Regions from separate parts of the Paenibacillus sp. LPE1-1-1.1 genome, predicted to be linked through region 4. Evidence: riboswitches for the same ligand, from Rfam matches in the RefSeq annotation. Region 4 holds a riboswitch; each other region holds the start of a gene.
What was found. Region 4 has a riboswitch for cyclic di-AMP ahead of MRBLPE1_RS09660 (C40 family peptidase). Riboswitches for the same ligand answer to the same signal wherever they lie in the genome.
Positions count from the first base shown of each region.

Region 1: it holds a riboswitch for cyclic di-AMP, as region 4 does, so the genes downstream of both, MRBLPE1_RS13325 (hypothetical protein) here and MRBLPE1_RS09660 (C40 family peptidase) in region 4, are expected to answer to the same signal.
Region 2: it holds a riboswitch for cyclic di-AMP, as region 4 does, so the genes downstream of both, MRBLPE1_RS08085 (hypothetical protein) here and MRBLPE1_RS09660 (C40 family peptidase) in region 4, are expected to answer to the same signal.
Region 3: it holds a riboswitch for cyclic di-AMP, as region 4 does, so the genes downstream of both, MRBLPE1_RS03610 (APC family permease) here and MRBLPE1_RS09660 (C40 family peptidase) in region 4, are expected to answer to the same signal.

Region 1 is NZ_JBEGHY010000012.1:627,863-632,437, forward strand. Features, by position in the region: gene MRBLPE1_RS13320 (ABC transporter ATP-binding protein) at 1-845, opposite strand, end outside; cyclic di-AMP (ydaO/yuaA leader) riboswitch at 1,405-1,605, shown strand; cyclic di-AMP (ydaO/yuaA leader) riboswitch at 1,696-1,863, shown strand; gene MRBLPE1_RS13325 (hypothetical protein) at 2,032-2,448, shown strand; gene MRBLPE1_RS13330 (APC family permease) at 2,536-4,362, shown strand; gene MRBLPE1_RS13335 (TolB family protein) at 4,490-4,575, opposite strand, start outside.
Region 2 is NZ_JBEGHY010000001.1:1,857,523-1,862,097, reverse strand. Features, by position in the region: gene kduI (5-dehydro-4-deoxy-D-glucuronate isomerase) at 31-861, shown strand; gene MRBLPE1_RS08095 (DeoR/GlpR family DNA-binding transcription regulator) at 887-1,681, shown strand; gene kduD (2-dehydro-3-deoxy-D-gluconate 5-dehydrogenase KduD) at 1,686-2,441, shown strand; gene MRBLPE1_RS08085 (hypothetical protein) at 2,616-3,041, opposite strand; cyclic di-AMP (ydaO/yuaA leader) riboswitch at 3,047-3,208, opposite strand; gene MRBLPE1_RS08080 (winged helix-turn-helix transcriptional regulator) at 3,387-3,707, opposite strand; gene MRBLPE1_RS08075 (dioxygenase) at 3,855-4,575, shown strand, end outside.
Region 3 is NZ_JBEGHY010000001.1:761,357-765,931, reverse strand. Features, by position in the region: gene MRBLPE1_RS03620 (GIY-YIG nuclease family protein) at 1-446, opposite strand, end outside; gene MRBLPE1_RS03615 (VOC family protein) at 628-1,038, opposite strand; cyclic di-AMP (ydaO/yuaA leader) riboswitch at 1,321-1,478, shown strand; gene MRBLPE1_RS03610 (APC family permease) at 1,609-3,426, shown strand; gene MRBLPE1_RS03605 (alpha/beta-type small acid-soluble spore protein) at 3,516-3,731, opposite strand; gene MRBLPE1_RS03600 (hypothetical protein) at 4,128-4,575, shown strand, end outside.
Region 4 is NZ_JBEGHY010000002.1:42,141-46,715, forward strand. Features, by position in the region: gene MRBLPE1_RS09650 (hypothetical protein) at 1-384, shown strand, start outside; gene MRBLPE1_RS09655 (hypothetical protein) at 513-1,097, shown strand; cyclic di-AMP (ydaO/yuaA leader) riboswitch at 1,511-1,663, shown strand; gene MRBLPE1_RS09660 (C40 family peptidase) at 1,667-2,143, shown strand; gene MRBLPE1_RS09665 (cryptochrome/photolyase family protein) at 2,303-3,646, shown strand; gene MRBLPE1_RS09670 (MFS transporter) at 3,790-4,575, opposite strand, start outside.

The DNA of each region.
Region 1 (4,575 bases), on a different contig from region 4:
AGGTCCGGTTCTTCAATCCATAGGTTTGCGATTTCGACGTCGGCTATCTTTTTCATGACGGTATTAATATCGCCTCTGAATAAGAAGCTTACCGAATGATCCGCCACGTTAAGATTATCCACGCCGGCTATGTTGAAGAAATCCTGCTCCGCTGTTTTCTTCGTTTCGATTTTGAATTTTTTATAATTGTTTTCTTTTAACGTGCTGATCTTTTCGACCGTGACGATTTTGCCTTCCTTTATGATGGCGACCCGATCGCACAAACGCTGAACCTCGCTCAAAATATGGGATGAAAACAAGATGGTGGCTCCCTTTTTATTCTCTTCCAAAAGCAGATCGAAGAATCTTTGCTGCATTAACGGATCAAGGCCGCTGGTCGGTTCATCGAGTATGATTAATTTAGGTTCATGCAGCAGTCCTTGGACAATCCCTACTTTCTTTTTGTTGCCGAGCGATAAGTCGTCGATTTTCTTCTTTAAATCAAGATCCATGATCTCTGCCAGTTCTTTGATTCTTTTGCTGCAATCCTTTTTGTAAAAGCTTGCCGAGTATTTTAAGAGGTCGATCACCTTCATATTGTCATAATAGAAAACCTCCGAAGGCAAATAACCTACTTGCTTGGCAATTTCGGGTGCAAACTCGATGCAGTCCTTGCCGAAGATTTCGGCCTTGCCGCTTGTCGGGTAAATCAGGGACAATAAAGTTCTGATCGTCGTCGATTTCCCAGCTCCGTTCGGACCGATAAACCCGAAAATTTCACCTTCTTCTACATGAAAGCTGACATTTGTGATTCCTCTTGCATTCCCGTAGGTTTTGGTCAAGTTGCTGATTTTTAAGACATCCATGGTAAAACCTCCTCGTAGTATGATCGGGTAAGGAGAAAGCAGTGGTTTTTAGAATAAAGATACGTAAGCGACAGCTCTTTCTAGAAGAACGGATTCTTCAGATTGGTACTCTAGGCAATTAGGAGAGGTTGGCTGAATGCCTATTCGCTTAGCTGATAATTGTTTGCCTTAGTCGGCTTGCCGTCAATAGTAAACCTGCAGCCATCTTTTGTAAAACAAAGGTTTATGGGGATTTGACGCCATATCGTCATTTACGAAGTAATACGATTATTTCATGTGTTAAAAAAGGTTTATTCTTCGAAAATCACGCTGATTCTCACTCATTCTCTTATTTAAAGAAATCAGATGATTTGATTAATATTTCAGTATATAGGCCTTTGTCATTATTTTTGAAAACCAGAGATAAACGTAGAAATAGTGAGGTAAACCGAGATAGGAATTAATGAAAGCGTTAACATAACTCTTTATTGTCTGTAATAACTTGATTTGGCCTGTACGGCCTCTTTACAGCAGGTGTAGCGAGGAGTAAGATTCGATACAGGAATTACAAATTAGTGCAATTGACTGATCGCTGAGTTTCCGTGAATGCGGAAAACGGGGGAACCAAATGTTAGGCAGTGCGCATGTTCGATGTGAGAGTCGGATGGTTGCATTGCAGGGGTGAATCATTGATCTGGCACCATGGATGCCGGACAAAGTAGGGCGACTCTCACCGCCCGAATCCGTCAGCTAACCTCGTAAGCGTGGATTGAGAGAGGAATGATGAAGCTTGTGATCGATTAATTTCGACCGCAGAGCCATTTGCCTCTGCGGTTTTTTGCTGTCCAAAACAGGGGCAGCTGGTAAGAAAGGATCTAAAACGCTGAGTCCTGCAGCAGCAGGAGCGGGGGAACCAACGAGCGTTCGTGTGCAAATACGAATCGTCTCACGGGGTGAATCACTTGGTCTTTGCCAAGCGTAGGGCGACTCTCACGCCCGAATCCGACAGCTAACCACGTAAGCGTACTCGGGAGAGGCAACAACCATCGCGCTGCCTGCGGCTTTTTAGTGCAAAACGAGCTTTACCGTCAAATTTCGGTCTAAGCCGTTTTTGCCTGCTGCGGGTCAAGAAGCCGCGGGGAAAGTTCCTCTTTTCCTAAGGCTTCTTTTTTGTTGCCTTTTTTTCAAAATTTGGAGGCGAACCACTTTGGAAAATGAGCATATTATTGTCGCCGGCCTAAGCGAATCCGGCAAATCATTCATAAAAATTTTGGAGTTTTACGAGCTGCCTTTTATGGTGCTGACCAACAGTAAGCAAGAGGAGAGGCAACTCCGAAGCCAAGGATTTTTTAATGTGCACTACATTAATACGAATAACAGAAAAAGTTGGAATATTCCGTTTGTATTCATTCGCGAGGTTTATATTTTTGAGAGCAGTTTCGCGCTGAGCTGCCGTTTTGTACAGTGCTGTAGGGCCTGGACGTCGAAGTCCATTTATGTGATTACGCAGCAATGGAATCCGCGGGCCATTTACAAAGGTCTTGGAGCGGATCATATCGTGTATTCACAAAACGGCGAGGTTGGTTTTTTATTAAACAGAAGCAGGAAACCTCATAATAATTGATTGAGGGAGGTTCTTACCTGTGTTTCATTTTATTTTTAGGGTAATTTAAAGTACAGGTAATTTAAAAACAAAAAATGTGGAGTGAAACTGATGCTTTCTTTAAAAAGATTTTTAATCGGTCGACCTTTAAAATCAAATGAATTAGGCGAGCAGAAACTTAATAAAACGAAAGCTCTTGCCATTCTTTCTTCAGATGCTTTATCTTCAGTGGCCTATGGTCCTGAGCAAATTTTGATCGTTTTAATTACAGTTAGTGCCGCAGCGTTTTGGTATTCGGTACCAATCGCAATTGGAGTATTAATTTTATTATTAGCACTTATTTTATCTTATAGGCAAATTATCTTTGCATATCCGCATGGCGGTGGCGCATATGTGGTGTCCAAAGAAAATCTAGGCAAGTACCCCGGGTTAGTAGCCGGAGGCTCCTTGTTGGTTGATTATATTTTAACCGTGGCAGTTAGCGTATCCGCCGGAACGGACGCTATAACTTCCGCTTTTCCTAGCTTGCATGAACATACGGTTATCATTGCTGTGATATTTGTCATTTTCATAACCATCCTGAACTTACGGGGGGTAACCGAGTCCGCTTCTATTTTAGCTTATCCGGTCTATTTGTTTGTTTTGGCATTGTTCATTCTAATAGGAGCAGGCCTATACAACATAATAACCGGTCATGTTTCTCCCGAATTACATTCTTCAATCGGTACACCAGTAGCAGGTATAAGCTTATTTTTGCTCTTAAAAGCATTTGCTTCAGGCAGTTCTGCATTAACAGGAGTAGAGGCCATTTCGAATGCCATCCCGAACTTTAAAAGCCCATCTCCTAATAACGCTGCTAAAACATTAATGGCGATGGGAATCTTGCTTGCTTTGTTATTTTCGGGAATCGTTTATTTAGCTTATTATTACGGGATAACACCTAACCTCGAGGTAACCGTAGTCTCCCAAATCGCCGAACAGACCTTTGGGCGAAATTTTATGTACTTCTTCATTCAAGGAACAACGGCGTTGATTCTTATCCTAGCCGCTAACACGGGATATTCGGCTTTTCCTTTGCTTGCCGTAAATCTTGCCAATGATAAGTTCATACCTAGGATGTTTACGGTTAGAGGGGACCGGCTTGGCTATTCCAACGGCATTATCATGCTAGGTATTTTGTCCATCATCTTAATTATTGTGTTTAAAGCTCAAACCGAACACTTAATCCCGCTTTATGCTGTCGGTGTTTTTATTCCCTTTACTCTGTCGCAGACTGGAATGATCATAAAATGGATTCGTCAAAAGCCCAAAGGATGGATTTCAAAGCTGATCATTAACGCAACAGGGGCTCTTATTAGCTTTATCGTCACCATCATGTTTTTCTTAACAAAATTCGTTCAAGTTTGGCCGGTCTTAGTATTTTTACCCCTAATCATTTATTCCTTTCATCGAATTAGAAAGCATTATGAAGCGGTAGCCGACCAATTAAGAACTACAACTTGTGAGCCAGCTGTTCCGATTGAGGGGAATATAATCATTCTTCCTGTAGCAGGTATGACACATGTAGTGGAGAATTCGTTAAACTATGCCAAATCGCTCTCAGCCCACCAGATCATTGCGGTTCACATTCCATTTGAAAGAGAAGATGAAGCGACGTTTGAAGAAAAATGGAGCAAGTGGCAACCTGACGTGAGACTGGTAACTCTTCATTCTCCTTATAGAAGCATCATTCAGCCACTGACTAAATTTATTGATACCGTTCAACGCAAGGCGAGTGAATCAAATTACCAAGTTACAGTTGTTATTCCACAGTTCATTCCAAAGAAAGGTTGGCATAACATCCTACATAACCAATCCAGTTTACTGATTCGTGCACACTTGCTGTATCGGAGAAATGTGATTATCACTACTGTTCCGTACCATTTAAAAAAATGATCGTCTTATTAACCTAACGAGTAACGATACTGGAAAGAAGCAGATTGCATCGGCAATCTGCTTCTTCATTGAAGTAACGGAACTGGTAACAATAATTGAATAGATAAAGAGCATTTTGCTAGTCTTTTTATTTTTGTAACGAGTACTTTAAATGGACAATATTGCTGTTATATTGGTTGCCATTCCATTCCGTATATACCAGCGCTTTGCCGG
Region 2 (4,575 bases), on a different contig from region 4:
CCCCAAAAAAATTTAGGAGGCTTTTATCCAATGGAAGTACGCCACACAACAAACCCTACCGATGTGAAGCAATATGATACGGAACGTCTGCGCAGCGAGTTTTTGATCGAGAGCCTGTTCGAACAGGATCAAATCAAGATGACATATACCCATTATGACCGCATGATCGTTGGCGGAGCATTGCCAGTGAACGAAACGCTTGAACTGGAAGACGCAGCAACGCTGAAAACCGAATATTTCTTGGAGCGCCGCGAGATTGGTTTCCTCAACATTGGCGGACCTGCATCGATTTCCGTTGACGGCGAAGTTTACGAGCTTAGCAAGCTTGAAGTGCTTTATGTCGGAAAAGGCAAACGCCAGGTTTTGTTATCCAGCGTTGACAAAGCGAACCCGGCTAAGCTTTATTTCTGCTCCGCGCTTGCGCATGCCGAAATCGCAACGCGCAAGATGACGATGGAGGAAGCAAATCCGACTCATCTTGGCTCGCAGGAAACTTCGAATGAACGCGTTCTCTACAAATACATTCATGCCGACGGCATTCAAAGCTGCCAGCTTATGCTGGGCGTAACAAGCCTAAAAACGGGAAGCGTATGGAACACAATGCCTTCTCATGTGCATGACCGCCGCATGGAAGCGTATCTCTACTTCGATATGAATGCAGATGCGCGCGTATTCCATATGATGGGTGAGCCTTCGCAAACGAGACATTTGGTTGTGGCGAACGAGCAAGCGATTATTTCGCCTCCTTGGTCCATCCACTCTGGCGTTGGAACGAGCAATTATACGTTCTGCTGGTCGATGGCAGGAGAAAACTATACGTTTACAGACATGGACGCGGTCCCTGCAAGCGAGCTAAAATAGAAGCATTCGCTACAGGAGGTGCACCATGCTTGCTGCTGAACGGCATCGTAAAATTATTGAGAAACTAGAGCAGCTTGGGGCAGTTAAAGTATCTGAGCTGAGTGAGCAGTTTGGCGTTACGGAAAAAACGGTTCGTGAGGACTTGGAGAAGCTTGAGGAGAAGGGTCTGCTCAAGCGTACGCACGGCGGGGCCGTGGTGGAGCAGGAAGGGGAAGACAGTCTTTATCCGCTGCAGTTCCCTAACAGCAAACATCAACAGGAAAAATCGGCGATTGCGGCGCTTGCGCTAAGCTGCATCGAGGATAACGATATCATCGCGCTCGATGCGGGCAGCACTACGCTTGAGATGGCGAAGAGGCTTCCCAATATGCCTGTCACCGTGCTTACGAATGACCTGCTCATTATCCGGGAGCTGACCTTGAAGGATCAGGTAAGGCTTGTGATTCCAGGCGGCTATCGCCATAACAACCTGCTTATTGGGGCCGAATCGCAGGAATGGATTAAACGGTTGAATGTCCATAAGCTTTTTTTATCCACGACGGGTATTCATTTGGAATATGGGCTGACGATATTTACGGAAGAATTGTCGAAGCTGAAGAAGCTTTATATGGATAACGCGAAAATCGTGTATTGCCTGGCTGACCATAGCAAATTCGACAAGGGCGCCTTGATTACTTTTGCTGGCCTGGACGAGATCGATTTCATCATTACGGATGAAGGCATCGCTCCAGAGGTTGCAGCCAAATACGAGGCACAGCAAATAAAGATGATGAAGGCGGAGCTTCCGGAAAGCGGGAAGCGCACGAGAGGGAGGACTTAAACCGATGGGTTTGTTCGATTTGACAGGAAAAACGGCTGTCGTTACGGGTGCCGGCCGCGGCCTTGGCGCAGCGGTAGCGCTTGGCTTGGCGGAAGCAGGCGCTGATGTGGCGCTTGTTACCAATAGCACGCCTGCTGACAAAACAGCCGACGCTGTGCGGGCATTAGGACGCAAAGCCATTACCATTCAAGCCGATGTTTCAGATCGCTCTAAGCTGGCGGGCATCATTGACCGCACATTGGAAGAGCTGGGACGGATCGATATTTTGGTCAATAACGCAGGAATCATTCGCCGTACACCTGCAGCAGAGCACAGCTACGAGGATTGGCAGGCTGTGATCGATGTTAATTTGAACTCAGTTTTTGTGCTTTCCCAGCTTGCAGGCAAGCAAATGATCGAGCAGGGTTCAGGCAAAATTATTAATATCGCGTCCATGCTCTCCTATCAAGGCGGCATTAACGTTCCAGGCTACACGTCCAGCAAGCACGCGGTGGCAGGGCTTACCAAAGCGCTTGCAAGCGAATGGGCTGGTAAAGGATTGCAGGTAAACGCGATTGCTCCAGGCTATATGAGCACGGACAACACGGAAGCGCTACGCGAGGATCCGGTTCGCAGCGCCCAAATTTTGCAGCGCATTCCAGCTGGACGATGGGGCTCCTCCGAGGATTTGATTGGACCGGCTGTATTTTTAGCTTCCGCAGCCTCTGATTACATGAATGGCCATATTCTCGCCGTTGACGGCGGATGGTTGGTAAGGTAAGAACCGTAAGGCATTAAAAAACAAGAAGGCTCTCCCCATACGGCTGCGGCTGTAATAAGGAGGGCCTTTTCGTTGTCCGCAAATGCCGGCCCTTTCCATAAACCGCTGCACAATGCAAGAAAGCCCAGAACAAGACTGCGTGTTCTGGACTTTCTATGTGTACTAACCCTTTTACTAGTCCAAAGAGACGTAGGAGACAGAACGTTGACGCAAAACAGATTCTTCATGGTCGATGCTGTACGGGGGCGATTCGGCGGACTTGGCTAAGGCATGATTGACGGCTGTAACGAACAAGTCGAGAGCACGCCCATCCTGTTCCGTTTTGTCGTATTGATACTGGCTAAGAGGCGGAAGAGGAATGCGTCCGATAAAACTTTGCAGGAGATCGCTCCACCTGTCTAAGTCAACGGCCTCTTCTGTGTCGCTGGCAAAAAGCTCGCTCCAGCCAAAGCCTTGGCTGCTCGTTAATCGAAGACAAATACGGTGGCCTGCAGAATCGACGGCAAGTGCAGGAATGACAAAAAGCTCGATTCGGGTGACGGATAAATGAGGAGTCTGTTCCGTGAAATGATGCAGATGATTTGCACAGTTCGTCAACATAAATAAATCTCTCCTTTGTTCGCTTACGAGGTTAGCTGTCGGATTCGGGCTAGAGAGAATGCCCTACCAGGGTTACAAATCCCTGGATTCACCCCTTGCGAAACGATTGGAATCGTTCGCGATGGTTCCCCCGCTTTTTCATTCGAAAAATTCAGCGTGAATAATGTACTCTTCATTATAACCCTCATTTGCATATCTGTAAATCTTGTACATTTAATCAAGGAAAATGTGCGATAGGAAACGGGAACGCTTTAGCCATCAATCCTGTGTCGCAAAAAAAGGAATATCACGAAGCGGCCGTAGTCCTCCGCTTTCGTGATATTCCTTTTGTTCGAAACGTTCCCATTACGCTTCTTCTATTTCTATCCAGTCCTGCGACCACACTTGTATTTCACGGATGATCGGCTCAAGCGCCCGGCCCTTCTCCGTTAATGAATATTCTATGCGAACGGGTATTTCGGGATATACATGCCTGTCGACAATACCTTCGTTTTCTAAATCCTTGAATCGCTCCGACAACAGTCTGCCGCTGATCGGCAGCGCGGACTGGACGGCGCAGAACCGCTGCGGGCCGGACAGAAGCTGGAAAATGATCAGGCCGGTCCAACGCTTGCTAATAATGTCCATTCCCCTTTGGAAACGGGGACAAAGGTTAGATTGCTCCATGTGTATCACCTCTTTTATCTTCCATTTAGTATAACCTCAATATCTTATTTATACAAGCACACCTGAATAATGTTAATTACTTGACTATCCTTAGTTATAAATTTATAATTAGTTACAAATAGTAAGTGTATTTGAGGAGGCACCGCAGTGAAACCGTTATTTCTAGCACATGGATCACCGATGCTCGCTGTCGAGCAAAATGAATATAGCAAATTTCTTCAGCAAACGGGAGCAGGCCTGAAACCGGATGCGATCGTTATTTTTACGGCGCATTGGGAGACAGAGAGGGTTACCATCTCTTCTAAAGATGATGAATACGAAACGATTTACGATTTCTACGGATTTCCGGATGAGCTGTACCAAGTTAAATATCCAGCCAAAGGCTCCACAAAGGTAGCGGAGCTAGTTGGCCATCTGCTGAGCGAAAATCATATCCCGGTAGCATATGATACGTCAAGAGGACTCGACCATGGTTCGTGGACGATGCTGAAGCATATGTTTCCAAACGCGGATATCCCGGTCGTGCAGGTTTCCGTCAATCCTTATCGCACGGCGGAGGAGCAGTTCCGCATTGGCGAGGCGCTGCGCAGCTTGAGCGGCCAGAATATTTTGCTCATCGGAAGCGGCGTAACCGTTCATAATCTCCGTGCGGTGAAATGGGGGCAGAAAGAGCCGGAGAGCTGGGCAGTCGAATTTGACGAGTGGCTGATTGAAAAAATGAATAAGCATGATACAAATTCTTTATTTCAGTATGAAGACTTGGCCCCGCATGCTAAAATGGCAGTACCTCGCGCCGAGCATTTCGTTCCTTTATATATAGCACTTGGAAGCGGAAATCCTGGTGAAGCTCCCCAGGTCATCTACAGAA
Region 3 (4,575 bases), on a different contig from region 4:
AATTCAAGCAGCGCATCACGGAACCGGGCGTTTTTGAAGGGACCCAAACGGTGCATTTCCTCTGGTTCAGCGATTTTCCGATGACGGCTGCGGTTCCGGTAATACACATCCAATCGCGGAAGCTCGTCAGCTGTCAGCTGCAGATAGGCATAACCGCTGTTATCTTTTTTTAATGCCCGGTTAAAGGGAGGTTTATGGATTTTTATCAAATTATTTTCGAGGAGCAAGCTCTCCGCTTCATTATTGACAAGCACGACTTCAATGGACGCTATTTCCTGTACGAGCTGCTTGATTCTGCGATGGGTATGGTTTTTCGTAAAGTAGGAACGCAGCCGACTTCGCAGGTTTTTGGATTTTCCGACGTAAAGGATGCTGCCTTCTTCATTTTTCATCAGATAGCAGCCGGGGCTTGACGGGTATTCAGCTGCTTTGAACAAGAATGGCATCCAGCATCATCCTCCTTATCAAAATGGTATTTAAATATTTCATCCGACACTATTCGACATCCGTGTGAATAATTCCTTGTTTTGATAATAGGAGAAATAGACGAAGCAAAGAGGAGGCAGCCCTCAGCAAAGGGCCGTCTCCTCTTGATGTGATGAAAAAGCTTATCCTTATTCGGATGGGTTAGGCTTGGCTTACGGCTGCCTCGGTGGTAATCATCCAGCGTATGCCGAATTTGTCTTCGATTTGTCCGAATAGAGAGCCCCAGAAAGCAGGCTCCAAAGGCTGATGGATTTGACCGCCGACCGCTAATTGATTAAAGGCTTGCCGTGCTTCTTCTTCCGAAGCGAATTCAAGGTTCAAATGAACGGCGTTACCGCTCTGGACAGGTTCAAACACGGAGTCTGACATAAAGAAATTGACGCCTGCGGCATTGAAACAGAGGTGAATGATTTTGTCTTTGAGCTCCTCACGTGCGTCGGGAAGCTGGCCATGCGTCATAATGGAATTGATTTCTCCTCCAAGTGCCTGCATGTAAAATTCGGATTGTGCTCTTGCGTCCTCGGAAATGATGTAGGTCGTGTATTTTGCCATTCTAAAACATCCTCTCTTATTGGGTTGTAACGATAATCCAATCGTAACATATAAAACGTGATGCAGTTTCTTATGGATTGCTATGATTCACCAATGATTTTCTCATAATCCAAAGAGATCGTAAGCATACAAACGATATGCAAAGAATGCATAGGATGTAATCGGTTAAATGATTCCGCATGACTCGAAATTTAATCAATTTAGACCTTTATGATTGTTTACAATGCCGGAGGAGAGGAGTAAGATTCAAAACGTAATCTATTGCCGTATTATTTCATGTAATATCCTTAATCGCTGAGTTCTGAAAAAGAAGCGGGGGAACCATCGAGCAAGATCATGCGATCTTGTCTCAGGGGTGAATCACTTGGCCATGCCAAGCGTAGGGCGACTTTTGCGCCCGAATCCGTCAGCTAACCTCGTAAGCGTCCAAAAGAGGAATTTATCACGAACGAACCGAGCTATTTGGGTAAAGCCGTGGGAAAGTCCTTACTTTCCTGCGGCTTTTTTTTGTGTTCCATGCGGCAGTTAGCTTGTTATTTTATTTCATGGGTTGGAAAAGGGGAAGTTATGATGGTCAGCAGATTTAAACGGTTGTTAATCGGTCGTCCGATGAAAAGCTCGGAAATTGAAGGCGAAAAGCTTAGCAAGCTTAAGGCGCTTGCCGTGTTATCATCCGATGCTTTATCTTCGGTCGCATACGGGACGGAGCAAATTTTAATTGTGCTGATGGTTGCCGGCTTTACGGCGGTTTGGTACTCTATTCCGATCTCCATCGCTGTACTCGGTCTTTTATTGGTGCTGATTTTATCATATCGCCAAACGATTTTCTCTTACCCTACCGGCGGCGGCGCTTATATTGTCGCGAAGGATAATCTCGGCGTTTCTACAGGTTTGTTAGCAGGCGGCTCGCTGCTTGTCGATTATATTCTGACGGTTGCGGTCAGCACTTCCGCGGGTACGGATGCCATTACGTCCGCTTTTCCGTCGCTGCATGATCACCGGGTCCTTATCGCATTAGTGATGATCGCGCTTCTGACCCTTATTAATTTGCGGGGAATCACGGAGTCGGCTTCCGTGCTGGCCATGCCGGTCTACTTGTTTGTGATTGCTATCTTTATCCTGATTATATCCGGTATAATCAAATATTTGGCAGGCGGCGTACCGGGAGCAGCGCCTGAGATGGGTGCCGCGGTTTCGAACATAAGCTTATTCCTTTTATTGAAGGCTTTCAGCTCAGGCTGCTCGGCGCTTACGGGCGTAGAGGCGATGTCCAATGCGATTCCGAACTTTAAGCAGCCGGCCGAGCGCAATGCGGCAGCTACGCTAATCATGATGGGGACGATTCTAGGCGCAATGTTTATCGGCATAAGCCTCCTTGCTTATTGGTACGGTATTATACCGAATGAGAAAGAAACCGTGGTATCGCAAATTGCGAATGCGACATTTGGCAGAGGCGTCATTTATTATGTGATTCAAGGCGTAACGGCGCTCATTTTATTTCTGGCGGCCAATACGGCTTATGCGGCATTTCCGCTGCTTGCCTTCATGCTGGCGAAAGATAAATATATGCCGAATATGTTCATGGCGCGGGGCGACCGTTTGGGCTTTTCTAACGGCATCATTATTCTGGGCGTTTTATCCGCGTTATTGGTTATCGCCTTTCACGGCAATACCGAAAATTTAATTCCGCTATATGCAGTGGGGGTATTTATTCCGTTTACGCTTTCCCAGCTGGGCATGATGGTACGCTGGGTGAAGCTGAAGCCTGCCGGTTGGCTCTCGCGTTTCATCATTAATACAATCGGGATGCTGACGACGCTGGCGATTACCTTAATTTTTATTTTCACGAAGTTTAGCCATGTTTGGATGGTATTTATCTTCCTGCCGCTCGTTATTTTATTGTTTTATGGGATTCACCGCCATTACCGCAACATGGCAGACGAACTGCGGATTAATATGGCGATAGATAAACCGGTTATTAAAGGGAGCACGATCGTGGTTCCCATTGCGGGCATAACGCGTGTCGTCAATCATTCCCTAAGCTATGCCAAATCGTTGACGGATAATGTCGTTGCCGTGTATGTTGGATTTGATGACGAGGATATCGAGCGAATGGAAAAGAAGTGGGAAGAATGGAACCCCGGCGTCCGGCTCATCGTTCTCCGTTCCAGCTATCGGAGCATCATTAGGCCTTTAATGCGGTTCATTGATACGATTGAATGGAAAACGGCAGAAACGGATCATATTACGGTTCTCATCCCGCAGTTTATTACGAAGCATTGGTGGCATTATTTACTGCACAACCAAACGAGCTTAATGCTCCGCGCTTATTTATTTACGCAAAAGGACGTAGTCATCGCAACCGTGCCATACCACCTGCAAAAATAGGATCCGCACAATGCTGCCGTTTAGCTGCAGGATCGATACGTTTATAAATGAAAAGCCCTCCTGCAAAAGGAGGGCTTTTCGTCGGCTGATTAGAAGTTACGCCCACCTAATTGTTGTTCCGCGATTTGAACCAGCTTTTTCGTGATGTATCCGCCGATTGATCCAGCGTCGCGCGTGGATAGATTACCATTGTATCCATCTTGCGAGAACGAAACGCCAAGCTGCTGCGCAGCCTCGGTTTTCAATTGATCAAGGGCTACTCTTGCTTGCGGTACAACCAATGTATTCGATTTTCTTCTGCTCATTACAATCACTCCTTCATGGGATGTGAGGTTATTATGTGGTGTGAATTGTAAATGTATACAGAGATACGGTCAGAATTTTCAATTTTTTTTCGAAATGTTTCAAGACATCGGAAATGGAAGAAAAACCCTGACTTTTACGAAAGGAGAAAAGAATGATGCAAGGTGAAAATGTCTACCTGCTGCCGATGGCAGAGTGCCGAACCTTGGATATTGGATGGAACGAGGAGTGAATAGCAGGGATTATATGACAGAAAGGAGGACCATTAACGGTTATTTTCATTCCATAAGGAAAAGAAATCCTTTTTTAGGACTTAAGCCTGTTTCGAAAACCGCATACCGCGTTTATTATCCTAATAGAATGAACTAATATAACCAGATAAGGGGAAGTGATTGTCGATGAAGAAAATGGTCATGACGATGTTCAGTTTAGCGTTGGTATTTGTTCTAGCAGCAGCCGCAGGGGGGACGTCGAAGGTTGAAGCAGCTACAAAAAAAGAGTATCTTGAAATTTCCAAGAACGTTCTGTACTTCGGAGAAGTGAAAGACGGTAAGCCGCATGGAAAAGGAACAATGACCTGGTATCAAACGAAGTCCTATGCGGGTGATTGGGTTAACGGCAAACGGAACGGCTTAGGTAAATATGTCGCTAATTCCACTAGTGATCGCAAAGAAACAAAGATTACATATGACGGCGCTTGGAAAAATGACCAAAAGGTTGGAAATGGCGCTCTGTACACGAGAGTAACAGACTTTGACGGTGAAGTGGAGTACCACAAAATTCAGTTCGGTACTTTCGCCGACGACCGATTTGCAGCAGGCTATTCCGTCGCCCATAGTGAAAAGG
Region 4 (4,575 bases):
CCGCGCTCGCTTGACGCCCTGCTGGAGAGCGGCTCCGTACCGGAGCTGCTGCAAGCGGTGCTTCCGGGAGCCGCGCTCTGGCTGCTTTGGGGCACACTGCTCCATCTGTTGTTCCTTGCCATGCAGTTCGGCGCCGCTTCAGGCGAAGGGGTATTCCGGTCCCTCTGGCGGGCGCTCCGAAACTTTATTTCCTACGGCGCCCTGTCATTGGTTATGTGGGGGATTGGCGCTGCTGCGGGACTCGCAGTCACGAGTTTATCCATGTTATGGGCGGGGCTGTTCGCGCTTATCCTGCATCAAGGCTATCATCTCATTCGCACACTCATGAAGGTATGGACGATTGCCGCGCAGTACGATTGCCTGCAAACCAAGCCTCTGCAGTAACCAAAAGCCTTCGGCCCGCAACGACTGCGGAAACGAAGGCTTTTTTTATTTTGCAGACGAGCGCAACTAAATGATGGCATTTTTGTATAAATAGTTAAGAGAACTTGAACAATGGGGGATACACGCAAATGATGCGTAAAAAACTGATTATTATATCGATGGCATTGCTCTTAACTGGCGGTTCAATCGTTGCAGCAGACAAATTATTGCAGAAAGTTACGTTGGTTTACAATAATAAGCAAACCGCAGAAGACGGTCTGCTCGTAGATGATAAGGTGTACATCAATATCCGCTCCTTAAGCGATTCCTTGCAAGCTTTTATCCAGTGGAAGGGCAGCGAGAAGAAGCTTCTCATCCAGAAGCCTAATGTCCATATGTTTCTGATGAATGAGAAAAGAACGATGTTCGGGCAGGTTGAAAAAGGCAGCGTTCAGAAGTTTTTGGTGCAAGCGCAAATCGATAACTTAAACGTCGCGATCACGGAATTCAAGGTCACGCTGGTTGACCCTAACGATAAAGAAACCACCATTGACCGACGCAGTCAGTCGGATGACGATTTTAAGGAATTCGTTGAGAAGGATACTTTCTGGTTCAGTTCGAAGCTTGTCTCCTATGACTTTAAATACGCAGGCAAATACAAGCTGCGTTTTTGGATGGAACAGAAGAACGGCGATCCTCAGCTTATTTCCGAGAAAATCATTACCGCCAAATAATCAAGATGACTTATTTTGGAAAAGGGCCGTTCCCAGGAATGGCTCTTTTTCATTTTATAACGACATAGAAGTCGTTCCTTGTCCAACTAAGCCGTTGCTTTGCTGCACCGCGCTGAACGAGATGAGATTTTTTTAATCTAATGCGAATAAACGGCGAACTACCGCCGTTTAGGGGACTTTAGACTAGCCCGATCGACCCGGCTTCTCAAGGATAAATCGGTATATTTTACACAAAAGTCACATAATTAATGAAATTGAGTCATCACTTTTGGTCAGAAAGAACTACTATCTGCATTTATTTTACACAAAGAACGGTTAAACGCATCAAAATGGCAAAAGGTTACATGAGAATTATTAGAAATTGCAACTAAAGGCAGGAGATCAATGAAAATAATCGAATAATTCTCAAGAGCAATAAAAAACGGCCTAATTCCCTATCGGGAAACGGGGGAACCACTCTGGGTGAATTGATTCCGACGTCTGATTAATTGGCAGCGCCTGAGGAATCATAGGGAACCTTCAACCGAACCCCACAGCTAACCTCGTCGGCATTGGAAGGAGTTTCACAATTGAAAAAGGTTACCGCAATACTCTTGGGTCTCGTTCTCGTACTCGCTTTTCAGGCGGGAAGCGCTTTCGCGGACTCGAAATTAAACGGATTCATCAATGATGTCATTGGTACTCCGTACAAAAGCGGCGGAACATCGTCGAGAGGGTTTGATTGCTCCGGCTTTACGGGCTATGTGTTCGAAAAAATGGGCATCGATCTTCCGCGCACTTCCGGTTCGCAAGCAAAAGCAGGCACGAAGGTCGCTAAATCCGACCTAATTCCGGGAGATCTTGTGTTCTTCGACACAGCCGGCGGCAACAACAGCGCCGTATCCCATGTTGGCATTTACATTGGAGATGGAAAGTTTGCCCACGCTTCCACTAGCAGAGGCGTTGTAACAGACAAACTTAACTCATCCTACTATGAAAACCGTTATGTGACTGCACGTCGTGTCATGGATGCGGATTCTTTCCAAACGTATGCCGACGCCCAATAGAGTAACCTAATCCCTCGCTAAGAGGGTTGCACGGGTAGACTCATCCAGCAAAGCCGCAGTTTTTTGTCCTCTGACGACAAATGACTTGCGGCTTTGCTGTTTCATTTCAAGCAAATTGCGGCGTAGGGTTAGCCGCTTTTGGAGAAGGAGCCATGCCTGATGTATTTGTTTATTCATCGCAAGGATTTGCGCACGGCAGATATGCGAGCCTTTGACTATTTGAGAAAAAAAGATACGCAAGGCATTCATTTGCTTATCATAGATCCCGTTCTTATCGGCGAAGGCCGATTGACCAGTCACAGCGGCAGAAACTTTATGGCGCAAGCCGCATCCTTGCTGCACAGCTACTCCAATGCAGGAAAGGAGCTGCATGTACTGTATGGTGATCCCGCACTCATTACCGAGGCTCTTCTGCAGGCTCATCCGATTGACGAGGTTATCGTCCATTCGGACTACACGCCTTACTCCCGCCAACGGGATGAGCGACTGCAGCAAATGACTCGCCGTTTTGGCCGTCACTGGCTGTCGATAGCAGACGCACCGCTTGCCGACTTGGAAGCATTTCCTGCATTTGCGCGGCGCTCCGAGCCGTATAAGGTATTTACGCCCTTTTACCGCATGTGGAGCAGCTTTATGCGGGAATGCTACAGCAGTGCAAGTGACACGACGATATTAGAGCTAGCTACCCTTCGCCAAATTGACAGCAAAGTCGCTCTTGCGTTCGCGCTGCCAGAGTCCGTTTCTTGCGCGCTCGGCGGCACGAATGTCGAAGGTGCGCCTAAGTCGGTCGCAAGGCTGGACCGATTCGTACGCGAGCGCCTTGCTTCCTATGCAGAAGGGCGCGACGCTTACGCATCGGAGCATACAAGCGGTCTCGCTCGATTCCTAAATACAGGCGCCATCTCGGCCCGTCAAGCTTACGAGTTTACGCAGGGGCTGCCCGGATCGGAGACCTGGGTTCGCCAGCTCGCCTGGCGTGATTTTTATTTGTATCAAGCGATGTATCATGATGATTTTTTCCGTTATGAGCACCTTGCTGATTTGTCTCCGCTCTCGGATACGAATTTCGAAGCATGGGCTTCGGCCGCCACGGGCATCCCAATCATTGATGCGGCCATGACGCAGCTCAACCGCACGGGTGAGCTGCCTAACCGTTTACGTATGGTAACGGCCATGTTCTTAACGAAAAATCTGTTATGTCCTTTTACGCGGGGGGAACAATATTTCCGCCTCCACTTGAGCGATTATGACAATACGCTTAACCGAGGCGGCTGGTTGTGGTGCTCGTCTCTTGGATATGACGCTGCGCCCTATTTCCGCATTATGAATCCGGCGTTGCAATCGCGAACGCATGATCCGAGCGGAAGCTATATCCGGCGTTGGCTTCCTCATTTGGAGCATTTGTCCGATAAGGAAATCCATCTGCCCCAAGGCGGAGCCATCGTCGATTTAAAGGCTTCGCGTGCGCGCGCTATTGAAGTATACAAAGCGATACTGAATTAGCCGCCTCCCATCCCAGAGTTGGACAAGCCTTTTCCATATTTCGTCTGATTACTAACAAATAAACCTCCGCATTGGCTTTGAAACAGCAAATGCGGAGGTTTTTTTTTCGAATGCAAGCGTAAACGGCTACCGCTTTAACGGTTTTAAGCTTTTGAACGCATTCCCTGCGTCTGTTTTCTGCCCAAAACCAGCATAACCGCCAGCAGAAGCAGCATTAATATAACGAGGGCGCTCACATACCATAAGGTTGACTGCACATTGTACCGATCCATAAACCAGCCGGTTACCCGCGGGAATATCGCCCCCCCAAGACCGCCGCATGCCACAAGCAGGCTCGTGGTTCTTTCGGTCATTCCCGGAATAAGCTCATTGGCATATACGAGAGCAATTCCGAAGATACCCGAGAAGAAAAGTCCGCTGAGAGCAACAAGAGCGAGCATCCAGCTGAGCTGCCCCATAACAGCCATCAAAACGAATATAACGGAAGCTCCGGCCGTTGCAATGAACAAGTAGCGGGAATAGCCCATTCGATCGGCAAGCACGCCTGCAAACAGACGGCCGAGCACCATCGTTCCCCAAAATAAGCTGAGGGCAGCTGCAGCGCTGGGCTCGTCTACCCCCGAGCGAACGATAAGAATGGAAGGCAGATAGTTAGAGAAGCTCATTTCCATACCCACGTAAATCATAAAAAATAAGGCCGATAATAATAGGAACGGCAGTGCCTTGCGCGGATAGCCGAAAAAGACGGAAGCTCCGGCAGCACGGGCCGTTACTGTCCCTTCCGGCCCGGCAGCCTCGCCAGGCTCAACAGCCCTGCGAGGCATATAGCCAAGCTGGTCATCCAGTTCCCCGAAGGACATGGTCAGCCACAGCACAAACGTGATGCCGGACATTGCCGCCAATATAGGAAAGGACACCTGCCAGATGCT